Regions from separate parts of the Pantoea allii genome, predicted to be linked through region 1. Evidence: predicted binding sites of a transcription regulator. Region 1 holds the regulator's gene; each other region holds the start of a gene.
The links. Region 1 encodes sigma-54, which starts transcription at its own class of promoters, with help from an activator protein. Its sites were predicted from a motif close to GTTGGCACANNTTTCGCTNT; they were not measured.

Region 1 (5,021 bases):
ATCTGGTCAAAGAGCAAAAAATGCAGGCTTACAGCCAGGGCCAGAGCAATCGCGTGACGACCGTGCTGGTGCCTTCGCAGTTGCAGGATAAGCCCGCGTCAACCAACAGCGAAAAAAAGAGTAACTGATCACTATGGCCACATTAATCGCAGAAAACCTGGCGAAGGCATATAAAGGCCGTCGCGTGGTTGAAGACGTGAGTCTGCAGGTAAAATCCGGTGAAATCGTCGGTCTGCTGGGCCCCAACGGCGCCGGTAAAACCACCACCTTTTACATGGTGGTAGGCATTGTTCCGCGTGATGCGGGACGCATCATCATCGATGACGAAGACATCAGTATTCTGCCGCTCCATGCGCGTGCACGTCGCGGCATCGGCTATCTGCCGCAGGAAGCCTCTATCTTCCGTCGCCTGAGCGTGTACGACAACCTGATGGCGGTGCTGCAAATCCGCGACGACTTAACCGAAGAGCAGCGACAGGACCGGGCTAACGAGCTAATGGAAGAGTTTCATATTGCGCATCTGCGCGACAATATGGGGCAATCGCTGTCGGGCGGTGAACGCCGTCGTGTTGAGATCGCGCGTGCGCTGGCGGCTAATCCGAAATTTATCCTGCTGGATGAGCCGTTTGCCGGGGTTGATCCCATTTCCGTTATCGACATTAAAAAGATCATTGAACACCTGCGTGACAGTGGCCTTGGCGTGCTGATTACTGACCATAACGTGCGTGAAACGCTGGCGGTGTGTGAACGCGCTTATATCGTCAGTCAGGGCAACCTGATTGCACACGGTACGCCGAGCGAAGTCCTTGCAGATGAGCAAGTTAAACGGGTTTATTTGGGTGAAGAGTTCAGACTCTGATAAGGTGTCGTTAATACTGATGTTTACCCGGGAATATCCATCCTGTCTATGAAGCAAGGTTTGCAACTCAGGCTCAGCCAACAACTGGCAATGACCCCACAGCTGCAGCAGGCGATTCGTCTGCTGCAGCTTTCTACGCTTGAACTTCAGCAAGAGTTACAGCTGGCGTTGGAAAGTAATCCCCTGCTTGAGCAAACCGAACAGCACGAAGAAATAGACGCAAAAGAGTATCAGGAAGGCGAAGCGGGACTGGACACCCGTGAAGCGCTGGAACAGAAGGATATGCCCGAAGAGTTGCCGCTTGACGCGACCTGGGATGAGATTTACACCGCAGGCACGCCCTCAGGAACCGGTACCGATTATCAGGATGATGAACTGCCGATTTACCAGGGTGAAACCACGCAGTCTCTTCAGGACTACCTGATGTGGCAGGTGGAGTTAACGCCTTTTAGCGATAACGATCGTGCCATTGCCACATCCATCGTCGATGCCATCGATGACACGGGTTACCTTACCGTTTCGCTTGAAGACATTCTTGACAGCATCGGTAACGATGAGCTGGAAATGGATGAGGTTGAAGCCGTGTTGAAGCGCATTCAGCGTTTTGATCCGGTCGGCGTTGGCGCGCGCGATTTACGTGACTGCCTGCTGGTGCAGCTGTCGCAATATGCGCCCGAAACGCCTATGCTGGCGGAAGCACGGTTGATCGTCAGCAGCCATCTTGATCTTCTTGCTAATCATGACTTCCGCAGCCTGATGCGCGTGACGCGTCTGAAAGAAGACGTGCTGAAAGAGGCGATGCTGCTGATTCAGTCGCTCGATCCACGTCCGGGGCAGTCGATTAACACCGGCGAACCGGAATACGTTATTCCTGATGTGCTGGTACGCAAAGTCGCGACGCGCTGGACGGTTGAGCTCAACACCGACAGTCTCCCGCGACTGAAGATTAACCAGCAGTACGCCGCCATGGGCGGTGCAGGACGTAACGACAGCGACAGTCAGTTTATCCGCAGCAACTTGCAGGAAGCCCGCTGGCTGATTAAAAGCCTTGAAAGCCGCAACGAGACATTATTAAAAGTCTCCCGCTGTATCGTTGAGCAGCAGCAGGCCTTTTTTGAGCAGGGAGAGGAATTTATGCGTCCCATGGTGCTGGCCGATATTGCCCAGGCTGTGGATATGCATGAATCGACCATTTCCCGCGTTACCACGCAAAAATACCTTCACAGCCCGCGTGGCATTTTTGAACTGAAGTATTTTTTCTCCAGCCATGTTAATACTGAAGGTGGCGGAGAAGCGTCATCTACCGCTATTCGTGCGTTGGTGAAAAAATTAATCTCGGCGGAAAACCCCGCCAAGCCCTTGAGTGACAGTAAACTGACCTCCATGTTATCTGATCAAGGGATAATAGTGGCACGTCGAACCGTCGCTAAATATCGCGAGTCTTTGTCCATACCGCCTTCAAATCAGCGTAAACAACTGGTTTGACAGAAATGAGAAGGAAGACCTATGCAGCTGAACCTTACCGGGCAAAACGTTGAAATCACCGACCCCTTGCGGGCATTCCTGACGACAAAATTTGCCAAACTGGAACATTACTTTGATCATATCAATCAGGTGTATGTTGTCCTGAAAGTGGAAAAGGTGACGCAAATCGCCGATGCGACCCTGCACGTCAATGGTGGCGAGCTGCACGCGACCTCTGAAGCGGAAGATATGTATGCGGCGATTGACGGATTGATTGACAAGTTGGCCCGTCAACTGACCAAATATAAAGACAAGCTAAAAAAACACTAACCTTCACGCTGGCAGGCGCGCCCGGCGCGCAGAGCTGAAAGGATGGGGCGGATTAACCGCCCCGTTTTGTCATCTATGCTAGCGCCATTCAGTCGCTACGTGATGTCTGCGTATTGATTCGATGGCTATGTGAACTCGCAAGTGAAACGATAATGAACAATGATTTAACACTGGAATTGAGCACAGTGCTTTCGCCAGACTGCACCCGCAGTAGCGTACACTGCCAAAGCAAAAAACGGGCGCTTGAGATTATCAGCGAACTGGCCGCTAAGCAGCTCAACCTGCCGCATCAAACGTTGTTTGAAGCGATTCTTACGCGTGAGCGTATGGGGAGCACCGGTATCGGTAACGGTATTGCCATTCCGCATGGCAAGCTGGAGGAGGATACCTTACGGGCCGTAGGCGTTTTTATCAGCCTGGAGCAACCCATTGCTTTCGATGCCGTGGATAACCAGCCCGTCGATCTCCTTTTTGCGCTGCTGGTTCCGGCTGACCAGTGTAAAACCCATCTACATACGCTGTCGTTAGTGGCAAAACGGCTGGCGGATAAAACGGTTTGCCGCCGCCTGCGTGCCGCGCAGAGCGATGAAGAGCTGTATGCGATTATTACCGAAGAACCAACAGAGCAATAAAGCGCGTGATTTACCGGTTTGAACCGGATTTAAAACGGGAGAGAAGGTCATGGTGCTGATGATCGTCAGCGGTCGGTCAGGCTCAGGAAAGTCAGTGGCGCTCCGCGCGCTGGAAGACATGGGTTTTTACTGCGTTGATAACCTGCCAGTGGTACTGTTGCCACAGTTAGCAGAGTCACTGGTCGAGCGCAATATCTCTGCGGCGGTCAGTATTGATGTGCGTAATATGCCTGAATCTCCTGAGATTTTTGAAACAGCGCTCAACAATCTGCCTTCGGCATTTTCACCGCAGCTGCTGTTTCTTGATGCCGATCGCAACACGCTGATCCGTCGTTACAGTGATACGCGCCGCCTGCATCCGTTATCCAGCAAGAATCTGTCGCTGGAAAGCGCGATTGATGAAGAAAGTGACCTGCTTGAGCCTCTGCGTTCGCGTGCCGATCTGATTATTGATACCTCAGAAATGTCGGTACATGAGCTGGCTGAAATGCTGCGTACCCGCTTGCTGGGTAAACGCGAGCGTGAGCTGACGATGGTGTTTGAGTCGTTTGGCTTCAAACATGGTATTCCCATCGATGCCGATTACGTCTTTGACGTGCGCTTTTTGCCTAACCCACACTGGGACCCCAAGCTACGTCCGATGACGGGCCTGGATCGGCCTGTCGCCGCGTTCCTCGATCGTCACACCGAAGTCCATAACTTCATTTATCAGACGCGTAGCTATCTGGAACTCTGGCTTCCCATGCTGGAGACCAATAACCGCAGCTACCTCACCGTGGCGATCGGTTGTACCGGCGGTAAGCACCGTTCGGTTTATATCGCAGAGCAGCTGGCTGACTATTTTCGCTCACGCGGTAAAAATGTACAGTCTCGTCATCGCACGCTGGAAAAACGTAAATCATGACCGTTAAGCAAACTGTTGAAATCAGAAATAAGCTGGGCATGCACGCGCGCCCCGCCATGAAGCTGTTTGAACTGGTACAGAGTTTCGATGCAGAAGTGCTGTTACGCAATGAGACCGGTACCGAGGCGGAAGCCAGCAGCGTTATTGCGTTACTGATGCTGGACTCCGCCAAAGGCGGTCATATTGAGATAGAGGCCAGCGGCCCGCAGGAAACCGAAGCGCTGGCCGCTGTCATTGAGCTGTTTGAAGCCGGATTCGACGAAGACTAACGTCAGTTCAGATGATTGCGCTGCAGAAAGCCTTCTCCACCCAACTGACGCATCTGACGCAAAATCCACTGCTGGCGTTGACGAACATAGCCTGACGGCGCGTCTGCGCGAAAGCGCAGTGGATTGGGTAAGACCGCAGCCAGCAATGCCGCTTCTGACATGGTTAAACGGCTGGCGGGCTTATTAAAGAAGCGGCGTGACGCAGCCTCTACCCCAAAAGTGCCTTTGCCAAACTCCGCGATATTCAGGTAGACCGTTAAGATCCGGCGTTTGGTCCACACCGTTTCCAGCCCAACGGTTAATCCCGCTTCCAGCCCTTTACGAATCCAACTACGTCCATCCCATAAAAACAGGTTTTTTGCCGTTTGCTGCGACAGGGTTGATGCACCGCGCATCCGGCTGTCACTGTCGTCCAGAACGGACTGGATGGCTGCCACGTCAAAGCCCCAATGGTTGGGGAAGTTTTGATCTTCTGAAGCAATAACGGCCAGTTTCATCCAGGGCGAGATTTCCTCTCGGCCTACCCAGTCGGAATGGGATACGTAGCCAAAATCGCCCCTAAA
Region 2 (5,021 bases), 520 kb from region 1:
CAGACTATCCCTCGTTGCATAGAAACCTCACTGGCGAATAGGCAGGTAAACCGAAAATTCGGTATGACCCGGCCAACTGTTAAACTCAATTTTTCCTGAATGCTGATCAATCAGGCTACGGGCAATAGAAAGACCTAAACCGGTTCCGCCTTCACGTCCGCTCACCATGGGATAAAACAGCGTATCCTGGAGCAGGGCCGGAATGCCGGGGCCGTCATCTTCAATATCAATACGGGCGACCAGACGATACCGCGTGCCATGCAGCGTTAGCTGAAAGGCCGTACGGGTGCGAATCACGATCGTGCCGCCGTCCTCGCCTAACGCCTGTAGCGCATTACGCACGACATTCAGCAGAACCTGTTCAATCTGGTCAGGATCGTGAGGTAACTCCGGCAGACTGGGATCGTAATCGCGGACCAGAGACACGTTTTCGGGCAGCTCCATCGAGACCAGGTTAACCACCCGTTCAGCGACCTGATGAATGCTCTGGGTAATGTGCATACCCGGTTGTTGAGGCCCTAATAAGCGATCGACCAGATTCCGCAGGCGGTCGGCCTGTTCGATAATAACTTTGGTATATTCGTTCAGCGCGGGATCGGGCAGGGCGCGGGACAGCAGCTGAGCGGCGCCACGCAATCCCCCTAACGGATTTTTAATCTCATGGGCCAGTCCACGCACCAGATCGCGAGCCGCAACCTGCTGAGCATGCTGTAATTGTTCCTGACTCAAACGACGCTGATTATCCATGGGCGCCATTTCCAGCAAAATTAAGCCATCAGGCAACCGTTGTGCCGTGAGTGACATAATGTGTGCCCGGCCATCGACCACCAGAGTGACTTCACTGTCAGTAAAGCCCTGGCCCGCCTCAAGACTCTCGCGCATTACCTCGACATTCAGCGAAAAATAGCCGGTCAATTCAGGTAACGGCGTACCGAATAATTTACGTGAACTTTGCGCCAGTAATTGCTGTGCCGCAGGATTGGCATAATGAATAACCAAATCGTTATCCACCAACAAAATACTGTTGATTAAGGTATTGAGAATCTGCCCTGCATCGGGCAGTGAGGCAGTTGCCATACAGCGTTCCTCTGCACTAATTTAGTGCATTGTAATCTTTAAGCCGGAATTAAAGCGAATGAACGATGAATTCGCGGAGAAAAAAGCCCATCCGAAGATGGGCTAAAGTTTCCACGGCAACAAAAAAACGTTTCAGACTCTCGGTGCCGCCTTTGCAATGTTTATCTGCGGCACCCATTTGCTTACTCTGAAATTAAACGCTGTAGTACAGTTCGAACTCAACCGGGTGCGGCGTCATGCGAACACGATCGTTTTCTGATTTACGCAGTTCGATGTAGGCATCGATAGCATCATCAGTGAACACGCCGCCACGGGTCAGGAACTCGCGGTCTTCGTTCAGGGCAATCAGCGCTTCTTCCAGTGAACCTGCAACTTTTGGAATCTCAGCTTCTTCTTCCGGTGGCAGGTCATACAGGTTTTTGTCCATCGCGTCACCAGGATGGATTTTGTTGATGATGCCATCAAGGCCAGCCATCAGCAGGGCGGTGAACGCCAGGTATGGGTTAGCAGCCGGGTCCGGGAAGCGGGCTTCAATACGACGCGCTTTCGGGCTGGCAACCACCGGGATACGGATTGAGGCTGAACGGTTACGTGCTGAGTAGGCCAGCATGACCGGGGCTTCATAACCGGGCACCAGACGTTTGTACGAGTTGGTGGTCGGGTTCGCCAGGGCGTTAATGGCTTTAGCGTGTTTGATGATACCGCCGATGTAGAACAGTGCCATTTCAGACAGGCCGCCGTACTTATCGCCAGAGAACAGGTTCTGACCGCCTTTAGACAGCGACATGTGGCAGTGCATACCGGAACCGTTGTCACCAAACATAGGTTTTGGCATAAAGGTCGCGGTTTTGCCGTAGGCATGAGCGACGTTGTGCACGACATATTTGTAGATCTGAATTTCGTCAGCTTTTTTGGTCATAGTATTGAAGCGCGTTGCCACTTCGTTCTGACCTGCTGTTGCGACTTCATGGTGATGGGCTTCAACCACCAGGCCCATTTGCTCCATGGTCAGACACATGGCAGAACGGATGTCCTGTGATGAGTCAACCGGTGGCACCGGGAAGTAACCGCCTTTCAAACCTGGACGGTGACCTTTGTTACCGCCTTCATATTCTTTACTGGTGTTCCATGCCGCTTCGATATCGTCGATGGCAACATGTGAGCCAGACGTTGAAGAACCAAAACGGATATCGTCGAACAGGAAGAATTCTGGCTCTGGGCCAAACAGAACGGTGTCCGCAATGCCTGAAGCGCGCAGGTAGTCTTCAGCACGCTTAGCGATAGAGCGTGGGTCACGGTCATAGCCCTGCATGGTGCCTGGCTCAAGGATGTCGCAACGAATAATCAGCGTAGAATCTTCAAAGAAAGGGTCCATCACCGCCGTGGTTGCATCAGGCATCAGTACCATGTCTGATTCATTAATCCCTTTCCAGCCGCCGATGGAAGAGCCATCGAACATTTTGCCTTCTTCGAAGAAGTCAGCGTTAACCTGGTGAGCCGGAATAGTAACGTGCTGTTCTTTACCTTTGGTATCGGTAAAACGCAGGTCAACAAACTTAACTTCATGCTCGTTCATCATCGAGAGAACGTGTTCAGCGGACATACTCAACTCTCCTGGAAATGGTCATTGTCTACATAGTGAGAACCGGGTTACGGAATGAACGACTGTTAACGACCATTCCTGAATCTGATCCTGACCAGCTCTGCAACCGTTGTCTTACATCGTTTTCGTCTGGATAATACAAAGCGAATTCTGTGCCAACTTTATTTCTTTGCACAAAATCGCGCTGTCATGCACCTTTTTGTCATATAAGTCATGCACCATGATAGTCGCAACGCACTGTTTGTGTGCATCTGAGTTGAAAGTGAGCACTTTTTTGGTGCAAAACCTCGATGCAGTGCAAATTTTGCACGGCTAATAGTGCGATTTTGCGACAATGCAATAAACTTTCAGTGAAAAGTGTGATCGTGTTCAGTCTCCCGCTTAATCCGTGTACAATACCGCGTTATTTCTAATGCCTGAGGCAAAAAAGCTGTGATCGAAAATTTGCGTAACATCGCCATCATCGCGCACGTTGACCATGGAAAGACCACCCTGGTTGATAAACTGCTGCAACAGTCTGGTACTTTTGATGCCCGTACTGAAGCCACCGAGCGTGTGATGGACTCCAATGATTTGGAGAAAGAGCGTGGGATTACCATCCTCGCAAAAAATACCGCCATTAAATGGAACGACTACCGTATCAACATCGTTGATACCCCAGGACACGCCGACTTCGGTGGTGAAGTTGAACGCGTAATGTCTATGGTGGATTCGGTACTGTTGGTTGTAGATGCGATGGATGGCCCTATGCCGCAAACCCGCTTCGTAACCAAAAAAGCGTTCGCGCATGGTTTGAAGCCGATTGTGGTTATCAACAAAGTCGACCGTCCTGGCGCACGTCCTGACTGGGTTGTTGATCAGGTATTTGACCTGTTCGTTAACCTGGATGCGACTGACGAGCAGTTGGACTTCCCTATCATTTTTGCCTCTGCGCTGAATGGTATTGCCGGTCTTGAGCATACAGACATGGCTGACGATATGACCCCGCTGTATCAGGCTATCGTTGACCACGTATCGCCTCCACAGGTTGAAGCTGACGCGCCGCTGCAGATGCAAATCTCTCAGCTGGACTACAACAACTACCTGGGCGTTATCGGCATCGGCCGCATCAAGCGCGGTAAAGTGAAGCCTAACCAGCAAGTCACTATCATTGATAGCGAAGGTAAAACGCGTAACGGTAAAGTCGGTAAAGTGCTGACTCATCTGGGCCTGGAGCGTATTGACAGCGACATGGCAGAAGCGGGCGATATCATTGCTATCACCGGTCTGGGTGAACTGAACATTTCTGACACCATTTGTGATCCGCAGAATGTGCAGGCCCTGCCAGCACTGAGCGTGGATGAGCCAACGGTCACGATGTTCTTTAACGTCAACACCTCACCGTTCTGCGGTAAAGAAGGTAAGTACGTGACGTCACGTCAGATCCTTGAGCGTCTGAACAAAGAACTGGTTCACAACGTAGCACTGCGAGTTGAAGAAACTGAAGATGCTGACGCGTTCCGTGTATCGGGCCGTGGTGAGCTGCACCTGTCTGTTCTGATCGAGAACATGCGTCGTGAAGGTTTCGAACTGGCGGTATCCCGTCCGAAAGTTATCTTCCGCGAATTCGAAGGCCGTAAGCAAGAGCCGTTCGAGAACGTGACGCTGGATATCGAAGAAACGCATCAGGGTTCCGTTATGCAAGCCATGGGCGAGCGTAAAGGCGACCTGAAAAACATGGACCCAGATGGTAAAGGCCGCGTACGTCTTGACTACGTGATCCCAAGCCGTGGTCTGATCGGTTTCCGTAACGAATTTATGACCATGACATCAGGTACCGGTCTGCTGTACTCCACCTTTAGCCACTACGATGATATTCGTCCGGGCGAAGTGGGCCAGCGTCAGAACGGCGTTCTGATCTCCAACGGTCAGGGTAAAGCGGTTGCTTTCGCCCTGTTCGGTCTGCAGGATCGCGGTAAGTTGTTCCTGGGTCACGGTGCAGAAGTCTATGAAGGCCAGATCATCGGTATTCACAGTCGTTCTAACGACCTGACCGTAAACTGCCTGACCGGTAAGAAGCTGACTAACATGCGTGCTTCCGGTACAGACGAAGCAACGACACTGGTTCCACCGATCAAAATGACACTTGAGCAGGCTATCGAGTTCATTGATGACGACGAACTGGTCGAAGTTACCCCTCAGTCCGTGCGTATCCGTAAACGTCACCTGACCGAGAACGATCGTAAGCGTGCTTCACGCGGTCCTAAAGACGCGTAAATGCATGTAAGAAGCCCCGTTTAACGGGGCTTTTTTTTTGCCTGCCCGATTGTCATACAGAGTTAAATACAGCCTAAACCAGCCC
Region 3 (5,021 bases), 690 kb from region 1:
AAAATGTTGCCCGAGCGGGCAGGAACGCTGCAGGTTGCCATTCGTGAGTTTCGCTATCCCGCCAGTTCGGGCGCGATCCTGAGCCACGTTGAGTTTCAGCTTAAGCCTGGCGATATGCTGGGCCTGTGTGGCCCGACCGGCAGTGGTAAAACCACCTTGCTGAGTTTGATTCAGCGCCACTTCGATATTCAGCAAGGGGATATTCGCTATCATGCGATTCCACTGCCGCAACTGCGTCTGGACAGCTGGCGCAGCCGCCTGGCGGTGGTCAGCCAGACGCCGTTTTTGTTTTCCGACAGCGTGGCCAATAACATCGCGCTGGGCAAGCCCGATGCCCGTCAGGAGGATATCGAGCAGGCGGCAAAAATGGCCTGCGTCCATGACGATATCTTACGCCTGCCGCAAGGGTACGAAACCGAAGTCGGGGAGCGCGGTGTCATGTTGTCGGGCGGCCAAAAGCAGCGTATCTCAATCGCGCGTGCCCTGCTGCTCAATGCCGAGATCCTGGTTCTGGACGATGCGCTGTCGGCGGTTGACGGGCGCACCGAGCATGACATTCTGCATAATCTGCGCCAGTGGGGGAAAGGGAAAACGTTGATCATTAGCGCCCATCGCTTATCTGCACTGACTGAAGCCAGTGAGATTCTGGTGTTACATCAGGGAACCGTAGCGCAACGCGGCGACCATGCCGCCCTGAGCAACAACGCGGGCTGGTATCGGGATATGTACCGCTATCAGCAACTGGAAGCCGCGCTGGATGATGATGAAACTGAAAAAGGAGTGCCACATGACTAAGTCACAACCGATGTGGCCAACACTCAAACGCCTGCTGAGTTACGGTAAACCCTGGCGCAAATCCCTGTCGCTGGCGGTATTAATGCTGTGGGTTGCCGCCGCCGCCGAAGTCACCGGTCCCGTACTGGTGAGTTATTTTATCGATAATCTGGTGGCGAAGCATCACATGCCCTGGGGCATTGTGGCGGGCCTGGTGGTGAGTTTTATTCTGTTGCAACTGCTGGCCGCTGCGCTGCATTACGGCCAGGCGCTGCTGTTTAACCAGGCCGCTATTGGCGTGGTACAGCGTTTACGCACCGATGCCATGGACGCGGCCCTGCGTCAGCCCCTTGCCGCGTTTGATACCCAGCCGGTTGGACAACTGATTTCCCGGGTGACCAACGACACCGAAGTCGTGAGGGATCTGTATGTGACCGTTGTGGCAACCGTTCTGCGCAGTGCGGCACTGGTGGGCGCAATGATGGTGGCCATGTTCAGTCTGGACTGGCGCATGGCGCTGGTGGCCATGTTGATTTTCCCTATGGTGCTTATCGTAATGCTGATTTATCAGCGCTTCAGCACGCCGATAGCCCGGCGCGTTCGCAGCTATCTGGCCGATATCAATAACGGCTTTAACGAAGTGATCAGTGGGATGAGCGTGATACAGCAGTTTCGCCAGCAGGCGCGCTTTGGCGAACGCATGGGTGAGGCCAGCCGCTCTCATTATCTGGCGCGCATGCAAACGCTGCGGCTTGATGGTTTCCTGCTGCGGCCACTCTTAAGCCTGTTTTCGGCACTGGTGCTGTGTGGCTTACTGCTGTTGTTCAGTTTTTCGATGCCGGGTGTTTTCGAAGTCGGCGTACTGTACGCATTTATCACCTATCTGGGACGGCTTAATGAGCCGCTGATCGAACTCACGACGCAGCAGTCCATGTTGCAGCAGGCGGTCGTGGCGGGTGAACGTATTTTTGAACTGATGGATGCACCGCAACAGCATTATGGTGACAGTGACCAGCCGATGACGTCCGGGCGGATTACGCTGAATAACCTCAGTTTTGCCTATCGCGATAATCGCGACGTGCTGAGCAATATTAGTCTGGATGTCCCTTCACGCGGTTTTGTTGCCCTGGTCGGTCATACCGGTAGCGGTAAAAGCACGCTGGCGAACCTGTTAATGGGTTACTACCCGGTGACGCGCGGCGAGGTCAGGCTTGACGATCGCCCGCTGGGCGAGTATTCCCACCACGCGCTACGACGCGATATCGCTATGGTGCAACAGGACCCGGTGGTGCTGGCCGATTCGCTGCTGGCCAATGTGCGTCTGGGCCGGGATATCAGTGAAGACGCGGTGTGGACAGCGTTGGAGCAGGTGCAACTGGCACCGCTGGCCCGCGCCTTGCCCGACGGCATTCACACCCGACTGGGCGAGCAGGGGAATAACCTGTCCGTGGGGCAAAAGCAGTTACTGGCGCTGGCGCGTGTGCTGGTGCAGTTGCCGAAGATTCTGATTCTTGATGAAGCCACTGCCAATATCGACTCCGGTACAGAGCAGGCGATTCAGCACACTCTGCGTACCCTGCGTCAGCATACGACGCTGGTAGTGATCGCTCATCGCCTCTCGACTATCACCGAAGCCGACAACATTCTGGTGCTGCACCGCGGTAACGTGGTGGAGCAGGGCACGCATCAGCAACTCCTGGCATTACAGGGGCGCTATTGGCAAATGTACCAGCTGCAACAGGCAGGTGAGGAGCTGGAACTGGCCGCGCCGTTAGTCAGCGCCGTCTGATTGCACCTTTTTTGCACATATTTTCTCCCTTGATCCGTTTGGATGCACGTCTTTGAGCCTGAGCGCACCAAAGATGTGCATCCGCTTCGCTTATCTGTCCTTCTGACTTTTCCTGTCCACATATTCAGCATTAACTGAGCCTTATTCCGTCGCGGCCTGATAACTGATTTCATCCTTTAATTACATCTGGCACAGGCTTTGCTTAAGTCTCTGCGTGTCCATGAGACTTACTTATTTCAAACCCTTAAGGAGAGGCTATGAAGCTGGTTACCGTCGTAATTAAGCCGTTCAAGCTTGAAGATGTGCGAGAGGCATTATCCTCAATTGGTATTCAGGGACTGACCGTCTCCGAAGTGAAAGGTTTTGGGCGTCAGAAAGGGCACGCCGAACTGTACCGTGGTGCGGAATACAGCGTGAACTTTCTGCCTAAAGTAAAAATTGATATCGCCATTGCCGATGACCAACTGGACGAAGTGGTGGACGTAATCAGTAAATCGGCTTACACCGGAAAAATTGGCGACGGTAAGATTTTCGTTGCTGAACTGCAGCGCGTGATTCGCATACGTACCGGCGAAACCGACGAAGCCGCACTGTAAACAAGACTCAGTAATGTGATGGGATGGAAAAAAAATGAATAAAATGCTGACCAAGTTGGGCCTCACCAGCCTGGCACTGTTACCGTCGCTGGCAATGGCTGCTGCACCTGCCGTTGCAGACAAAGCCGATAACGCCTTTATGATGATTTGCACCGCGCTGGTGCTGTTTATGTCAATTCCTGGGATTGCGCTGTTTTACGGTGGCCTGATCCGCGGTAAAAACGTCCTTTCTATGCTGACCCAGGTGGCTGTGACCTTTTCGCTGGTGTGCGTGCTGTGGGTCATTTATGGCTACTCACTGGCTTTCAGTGAAGGTAACGCCTTCTTTGGTAGCTTTAACTGGGTGATGCTGAAAAACATTGCTCTGACAGCGGTGATGGGCAGCTTTTATCAATATATCCACGTGGCATTCCAGGCCTCGTTTGCCTGTATTACCGTAGGGCTGGTTGTCGGTGCTATTGCTGAACGTATTCGCTTCTCCGCGGTACTGATTTTTGTCCTGGTGTGGCTCACGCTGGCCTATGTGCCTATCGCACATATGGTATGGGCGGGCGGTTTGCTGGCTCAGGATGGCGCACTGGACTTTGCAGGCGGCACGGTGGTGCACATTAACGCTGCGGTTGCAGGCCTGGTCGGTGCTTACCTGGTGGGTAAACGTGCCGGTTTTGGTAAAGAGGCATTTAAACCGCATAACTTGCCGATGGTGTTCACCGGTACGGCGATTCTGTATGTCGGCTGGTTTGGTTTTAACGCAGGGTCGGCGTCTGCCGCTAACGAAATTGCTGCACTGGCCTTCCTGAATACCGTTGTTGCAACTGCGGGTGCCGTGCTGGCATGGACCTTTGGTGAGTGGGCGATGCGCGGCAAACCTTCGCTGTTAGGTGCCTGTTCTGGCTTCATTGCTGGCCTGGTCGCCATCACTCCAGCCTGTGGTTATGTCGGTGTCGGTGGCGCGTTAATTATCGGTTTAGTGGGTGGTCTGGCTGGCATCTGGGGCGTGACAACGCTGAAAAGATGGCTGCGGGTTGACGATCCTTGCGACGTATTCGGTGTTCACGGCGTCTGTGGCATCATCGGTTGTATCCTGACAGGTGTATTCGCGTCTTCCTCGCTGGGCGGCGTAGGTTATGCCCCAGGCGTCACCATGGGTCATCAGGTTTCGATTCAGTTGCTGAGCGTGGGTGTCACGATTGTCTGGTCCGGTGTGGTGGCCTTCATTGGCTTCAAACTGGCGGATATGATTGTGGGTCTGCGTGTACCAGAAGAGCATGAGCGCGAAGGCCTGGACGTCAACAGCCATGGCGAGAACGCTTACAACCAATAAGTTATTTCTACAGCGATACTGATAAAACAAAGGGGCGATTTCGCCCCTTTTGCTATTCGTGACGCTGGCGCATCACCCCTTCCTGCACCGTTGACGCCACCAGCTCGCCTTGCCGGTTATAAAATTCGCCACGTACAAAGCCACGCGCACCTGACGCGGAAGTACTCTCCACGCTATACAGTAGCCAGTCATTGAAGTTCAGCGAACGATGAAACCACATAGAGTGATCTATCGTCGCTACCTGCATATCGGCTTCCAGAAAACCTTTACCATGTGGCTGTAGCGCCACCGGTAAAAAGTTGAGATCGGAGGCATAGCCCAGCAGATACTGATGGATGCGCAAATCGTCTGGCAGCGTTCCGTTGGCCCGAATCCATACCTGACGCTGTGGTTTATCAACATGACCTCTCAGCGGGTTGTGGATCTGCACCGGGCGAATTTCCAGCGGCCGTTCGGCAATAAATTTTTCACGCAGTTTTTCTGGCAGCATATGGGCCATTTTTTGCGCCATCTGCTGTTCATTAGGTAAGTTATCGGG

Region 2: the regulator sigma-54 is predicted to act here: its motif matches at 2,821-2,840, upstream of glnA (glutamate--ammonia ligase).
Region 3: the regulator sigma-54 is predicted to act here: its motif matches at 2,749-2,768, upstream of glnK (P-II family nitrogen regulator).

The regions. Positions count from the first base shown of each region.
Region 1 is NZ_CP125958.1:4,166,090-4,171,110, forward strand. It holds gene lptA (lipopolysaccharide ABC transporter substrate-binding protein LptA) at 1-128, shown strand, start outside; gene lptB (LPS export ABC transporter ATP-binding protein) at 134-859, shown strand; gene rpoN (RNA polymerase factor sigma-54) at 908-2,344, shown strand; gene hpf (ribosome hibernation promoting factor) at 2,366-2,653, shown strand; gene ptsN (PTS IIA-like nitrogen regulatory protein PtsN) at 2,806-3,285, shown strand; gene rapZ (RNase adapter RapZ) at 3,335-4,189, shown strand; gene npr (PTS phosphocarrier protein NPr) at 4,186-4,458, shown strand; gene mtgA (monofunctional biosynthetic peptidoglycan transglycosylase) at 4,461-5,021, opposite strand, start outside.
Region 2 is NZ_CP125958.1:117,711-122,731, forward strand. It holds gene glnG (nitrogen regulation protein NR(I)) at 1-20, opposite strand, end outside; gene glnL (nitrogen regulation protein NR(II)) at 28-1,077, opposite strand; gene glnA (glutamate--ammonia ligase) at 1,271-2,680, opposite strand; gene typA (ribosome-dependent GTPase TypA) at 3,113-4,936, shown strand.
Region 3 is NZ_CP125958.1:3,480,245-3,485,265, reverse strand. It holds gene QNH99_RS16585 (SmdA family multidrug ABC transporter permease/ATP-binding protein) at 1-795, shown strand, start outside; gene QNH99_RS16580 (SmdB family multidrug efflux ABC transporter permease/ATP-binding protein) at 788-2,563, shown strand; gene glnK (P-II family nitrogen regulator) at 2,821-3,159, shown strand; gene amtB (ammonium transporter AmtB) at 3,194-4,483, shown strand; gene tesB (acyl-CoA thioesterase II) at 4,536-5,021, opposite strand, start outside.